DNA from 2 places in the Pantoea sp. UBA4549 genome. Region 1 is predicted to be linked to the other one. Evidence: predicted binding sites of a transcription regulator. Region 1 holds the regulator's gene; the other holds the start of a gene.

Region 1 (3,111 bases):
CATGCTCAGCAGCGCCAGATAAGGCAGAAATCCTTTTGAAGACATCACTATTTTTCTCATTTGGCAGGGAAACGCGAAGGAGTGTAAAAGGGTGCAGTCAGCTTTGTGAAACGCTAATATTTGCAGAGTGCTGTTAAATTTTTTGAAGGCAAAAAATATGTGGTCTGAATATGCGCTTGAGGTGGCAGATGCCGTGGCTCGCACCGGAAGTTTCAGCGCGGCGGCACAGGAACTGCACCGCGTGCCTTCTGCCATCAGCTATACCATCAGGCAGCTGGAGAGCTGGCTTGCCGTGGAGCTGTTTGAACGCCAGCATCGGGAGGTGATCCTGACGCCGGCAGGCGAGCATTTTGTGCGTGAAGGGCGCTCTGTTATCAAAAAAATGCTGGCGACGCGACGTCAGTGTCAGCAGCTGGCCAACGGCTGGCGCGGCCAGCTCAGTATTGCCGTAGACTGCATTGTTAAGCCGCAGCGCACGCGCCAGCTGGTTAAAGATTTCTATCGCCATTTTCCCGATATGGAGCTGATCATCAGCTATGAGGTGTTCAACGGCGTATGGGATGCGCTCGCCGACGGCCGGGTTGACGTGGCCATTGGCGCCACGCAGGCGATCCCGGTCGGCGGGCGCTTTGCTTTTCAGGATATGGGTGCCCTTAACTGGCGCTGCGTGGTCAGTCCGGATCATCCGCTGGCGCAGAGCGCGCATCCTGATGAAGAGGCGCTGCGCGCATGGCCGTCGCTGGTGCTGGAGGATACGTCGCGCGCACTCCCGCGTCGTATGACATGGACGCTGGATAATCAGCGCCGGCTGGTGGTGCCGGAGTGGGAAACCGGGATCGACTGCCTGCAAGCTGGCCTGTGCGTGGGGATGATCCCGGGACATCTGGCGCGACCGCTACTGGATAGCGGCGCGCTGGCAGAACTGATCCTGCCGCAGCCTTTTCCGGACAGCCCCTGCTGCGTCAGCTGGGCCGGGCAGCGGGCATCACCGGCACTGACGTGGCTGCTGGCTTACCTGGGTGATGCTGAGACGCTAAACCATGAGTGGCTCAGCGAACGCCGCGCTTAGCGGCGATAGTCGCGAAACGGACCGTCCCCGACAGAGCGACGCTCAATCAGACTGGGCTGAACTTCAATCGTTTGCGGCTCTTCGCGTTTGCTGGTGATGCGATCCAGCAGCATCTCCAGCGCTTTCTCGCCCAGCTGCGCTTTAGGCTGATGCACCGTCGTCAGCGCCGGCGTAAAGTAGCGGGCATTGCGCACATTGTCATAGCCGATCACCGAAATATCCTGCGGAACGCGCAGGCCCATCTCATCGGCGGCGCAGATCGCGCCCATTGCCATGATATCGCCGCCGCAGAACACAGCGGTAGGGCGCTGCTTCTGGCTCAGGATCTGCTGCATCGCCTGATAACCCGATTCAGGCTCAAAATCGCCCTGTACGATCCACTCGGCACGCACCGTGATACCCGCTTCATGCATCGCCTGTAAAAAGCCGGCGTGCCGTCCGCCGCCGGTATTACGCTCCAGCTGACCCGGAATCGCGCCAATATCGCGATGACCACGCTCGATCAGGTAACGACCGGCCAGATAGCCGCCCTGGAATGCGTTATCCTGTACGGTATCAGTAAAATCACCGCGTGAAGCGCCCCAGTCCATCACCACCATCGGGATATTACGATTCTCTTCCAGCATCTGAAGCAGATCGTCCGGATACTCAGAGCACATCACCAGCAGGCCATCGACCCGTTTTTGCGCCATCATCGACAGATAGGCGCGCTGCTTTTGTAAGTCGTTATGCGCATTGCCCAGTATCAGCGTATAGCCCTGAGCGAAGCAGTGATTCTCAATTGCTTCAATAATTTCAGCAAAGTAGGGGGCTTCACTGGAGGTTGCCAGCAGACCCAGCGTCTTAGTGTGATTGACCTTCAGGCTGCGGGCGACAGCGCTGGGAGAATAGTGCAGCGCTTTAATTGCTTCCCACACGGCATTACGCGTCTCTTCAGCGACAAAGCGCGTTTTATTGATGACGTGCGAAACCGTGGTCGTTGATACGCCAGCGCGTTTTGCCACATCTTTAATTGTTGCCATGAAAATGGACCTCTTAAACCTATCGCAACTTTATGATAAGTATAGTGTTAAACGTTTGCGTCTGCGCAGGGTTTTCTGCCCGATTTCAGCATAAAAATGGCTGATTTAAGGCGAGTAATTAACCGTGGCAGATAATGACAGCAGCGTGCGCAAAAGGTGTTGCGCAACGAAAGGCGGCGATTCTAGCAAGGTGAGGGTCATAAAACGAGATGTTTACCTGCGGCCAGGCGAAAATAATTCTATTCCGGCGATAGATACGAAAGCGTGTGGTGCAGGCAGAAAGCGGCAACGGAGACTTCAGGCGCAGTGCGGCTGCTGATAACTGCCGTGACCTTGCGGCTGTGCCGGCGTGAAGCGCGAATGCGTTACGCCGTGCGGTTCTGCGTGTTGCGCAACCGTTAGCGAATGGTTTTAGGGGTCATCATACGGCGTGCGCCAACATAATGTTTCTGCCAGTAATCTTCACCCAGCGCGCTGATCTGAATATCCTTGCCGGTGCGCGGCGACTGAATGAATTTGCCGTTACCCAGATAAACGCCAACATGATCGGCGGTCCCGCGATTATTGATGCGGAAAAACACCAGATCGCCTTTCTCCAGCATTTCACGCTTGATGGGGGCAGCGTCGCGCAGATGATACATTTCATTAGCCGTACGCGGCAGTTTAAAACGAACCAGATCTTTATAGGCGTACCAGACCAGACCACTGCAGTCGAATCCGGTAAGCGGAGAGGTGCCACCCCACTGATAAGGTTTGCCCAGCTGGCCCATGAGCTTAGTCATGGCGGTTTCACGTGCTTTCTGATAGCGCAGGCGGTGAGATTTACTGAGCCTGACACCGGTCAGCGTATCGGTGGTCTCTTCTGCTGCCACTGTTTTCCGGCTGGTACGCTGATGACCATATTTTTTACCGGCAGAGGGTGCAGCCCCTTTTTTGCGGGCGGTGCGTGTAGTGGCAGAAGGCTCTGCGGGGAGGTTTTTTTTGGTTTTAACTTTTTGTACAGGCGTGACGCGTGTTTTT
Region 2 (3,111 bases), on a different contig from region 1:
AATCTTTGATTTTCCCTGGCAGCCCGACTGGACGCTGTGGTTTGCGCTACCGCTGTGCGGGGCGCTTCTGCTGTCGCTGTGCGGCGGCTGGCTGGGGGTGCAACTGCTGAAAGGAAAAGCGCTGTTCCGGCGCTTTGACGCGGCGTAACCGGGGGCCCTCAGGCTGAGGGACCCCGTCAGCAAATCAGAGCTTCGCCTGCGCCCAGGCGAGGCCCGAGGCATATTCCGGCGGCAGCAGCGGCTGCAGCGCGTGCAGGGCAGCGGCAAGACGTGACGGCTCGCTGTCGGTGAGGTTCAGGTGTCCCACCTTGCGGCCGGGGCGTACCGCTTTGCCATACCAGTGCAGGTGCACCAGCGGCTGCGTCAGCCAGGCATGATTTACGTCGCTGCCGATCAGGTTCACCATCACTGACGGTGCAAATACCGCCGGCTGCGGCAGCGGCAGGCCGAGGATGGCGCGCAGATGCAGCTCAAACTGGCTGATGGACGCGCCGTTCTGCGTCCAGTGACCGCTGTTGTGGACGCGCGGCGCCAGCTCATTAATCAGCAGCCCCTGCGGCGTGATAAAGCACTCCATCGCCATGACGCCCACGTAATCCAGCGCCTGCATAATGGCGCTGAGCATGGTTTCCGCCTGCTGCTGCTGCGTGGCGTCAGCCTGCGGAAACGCCACGCTGGTGCGCAGAATGCCCTCTTCGTGCAGGTTATGCGTCAGCGGGTAGAACACCATGCTGCCATCCTGACCGCGCGCGCCTACCAGCGATACTTCACCGCTGAAATTAATGCCCTGTTCGACAATGCATTCGCCGTAGCACTCAGCGGGTAAGGTCGCTGTTTCACCCGCCCGCAGCCGCCACTGGCCGCGGCCGTCATAACCGCCGGTGCGGCGTTTGACAATCGCCAGTTCGCCCAGCTTCTCAAACACCGCCGGCCACTCATCAGGCGCGGCCAGCAGCTGCCACGGTGCGGTAGCCAGACCAAGTTCATTCAGCAGCTGCTTCTGCGTCAGACGATCGGCAAGACGCGGGAAGATATCGCGATTCACAAACGCGGGGTGGCGGGCAAGCTCGCGCGTCAGGGCGGTTTCCGGCCAGCGTTCAATCTCGGCGGTGATCACGCTCTCTGCAATGGGCAGCGAGGCGGGCTCCGCATCCAGTCCCACCGGGTAGACCGCAATACCCAGCGGCTCAGCCGCCTGGCGCAGCATACGGCCCAGCTGACCGTTACCCAGTACGCATACCGGCTTCATGACTGACCCCGCGGATCCGGATTCTCCAGCACCTCATCGGTCTGCGCCTGGCGCCACGCGCTAAGACGCGACGCCAGTGCCGCATCGTGGGTGGCCAGGATCTGTGCGGCCAGCAGCGCCGCGTTGGCTGCGCCCGCTTTACCAATGGCCAGCGTCCCCACCGGAATGCCGCGCGGCATCTGAACAATCGAGTAGAGGCTGTCAACACCGCTCAGCGCGGCGCTCTGCACCGGTACGCCCAGCACCGGCACCAGCGTTTTTGCTGCGATCATGCCGGGCAGATGCGCAGCACCGCCGGCGCCCGCAATGATCACCTGGTAGCCCTGTGCGGCGGCACCTTCAGCAAAACTGAACAGCTTGTCCGGGGTGCGGTGGGCAGAGACCACCTCCACGTGAAAGGGAACGTCCAGGCTGTTGAGAATTTCCTCGGCGAACTGCATGGTAGCCCAGTCACTTCTGGAACCCATGACGATGGCGATACGGGCCGGGGCGGCGGTGGATGACATGCGGTCAACTCCTGTGAATAGACAGACGAACCTGGCCGGTGAGGCAGGTAAGAAGGGCACAGAGAATAGCATGAGATAGCAGCAAGGAAAACGGTTGCGCGGCCAGAAAACGGGCAATTGTACCCGCGCAATCAGAAGGGGAAAGCGATCAGTTTTACGCCGCTGGCGTCAAGCTGGATCATGGAACCTGCATCGTGCCACGCCCCAAGGACGGCGCGCTGCGCGGGAAGGCCATTCAGAGAGAGCGTATGAATTTCCGGCCGGTGCGTATGACCGTGGATCAGCAGCGGGGCCTGCTGGCGCTGCATGGCTGCCGCCACCGCCTGCGGGTTCACATCCATAATGGACTGCGATTTATGCTGGTTCGCCTGCTGGCTGCCGGCGCGCATTCTGGCCGCGATGCGCAACCGCAGACGCAGTGGCAGCGCCAGAAACAGCCGCTGCAGCCAGCGCTGGTGCACCTTTGCGCGAAAACGCTGATAGCCAGCATCGTCGGTGCAGAGCGTGTCACCGTGCATAATCAGCACGCGCTGACCATACAGCTCCAGCACCTGCTCCTCTGGCAATAGCGTCATGCCGCTGGCCTGGGCAAAGCGTTTGCCCAGCAGAAAATCGCGGTTGCCGTGAATAAAAAACACCGGCACCGGCAGCGCGCGCAGGGCAGCGGCGATCTGCTGATGCAGCGGATTGGGATCGTCATCGCCAATCCAGGCTTCAAACAGATCGCCCAGGATGTAAAGCGCCTCGCACTCACGCGCTTCACCCTGCAAAAAATGCAGAAAACCGGCAGTAATTGCCGGTTCTTCCTGACACAGATGCAGATCTGCGATAAACAGCGTACGCGACATTACTCGCTGACGGTCACTTTCTGGATGACAACGTCTTCGGTCGGCACGTCCTGATGCATACCGCTGCGGCCGGTTTTCACCGCTTTGATCTTCTCAACCACGTCCATGCCTTCAACCACTTCAGCAAACACGCAGTAGCCCCAGCCCTGCAGGCTTTCGTCACGGAAGTTCAGGAAGTCGTTGTCAGCAACGTTGATGAAGAACTGTGCGGTTGCCGAGTGCGGTGCCTGGGTACGCGCCATCGCCAGCGTGCCTTTGGTGTTTTTCAGGCCGTTGTTCGCTTCGTTGCGGATTTCAGCTTTAGTGGCTTTCTGCTTCATGCCCGGTTCGAAACCGCCGCCCTGAACCATAAAGCCATTGATGACACGGTGGAAAATAGTGTTGTCATAAAAACCTTCACGGCAGTAGTCCAGGAAGTTCTGTACGGTGGCCGGCGCTTTATCATCAAAGGTTTTGATTACGATATCGCCATGGTTCGTCTGGAAAGTGACCATTATATTCGTCCTGT

Evidence for each region. Region 1 encodes PurR, which represses purine synthesis genes. Its sites were predicted from a motif close to CANGCAAACGTTTGCNTG; they were not measured.
Region 2: purE (5-(carboxyamino)imidazole ribonucleotide mutase) is a predicted target of PurR. The motif match lies at 1,839-1,856, and genes of this name have one in related genera.

What each region holds. Positions count from the first base shown of each region.
Region 1 is NZ_DGLH01000009.1:567,883-570,993, reverse strand. It holds gene punC (purine nucleoside transporter PunC) at 1-48, opposite strand, end outside; gene punR (DNA-binding transcriptional activator PunR) at 158-1,069, shown strand; gene purR (HTH-type transcriptional repressor PurR) at 1,066-2,091, opposite strand; gene B3041_RS09345 (C40 family peptidase) at 2,490-3,111, opposite strand, start outside.
Region 2 is NZ_DGLH01000006.1:135,698-138,808, forward strand. It holds gene ybbP (putative ABC transporter permease subunit YbbP) at 1-148, shown strand, start outside; gene purK (5-(carboxyamino)imidazole ribonucleotide synthase) at 185-1,249, opposite strand; gene purE (5-(carboxyamino)imidazole ribonucleotide mutase) at 1,246-1,755, opposite strand; gene B3041_RS03975 (UDP-2,3-diacylglucosamine diphosphatase) at 1,887-2,603, opposite strand; gene ppiB (peptidylprolyl isomerase B) at 2,603-3,097, opposite strand.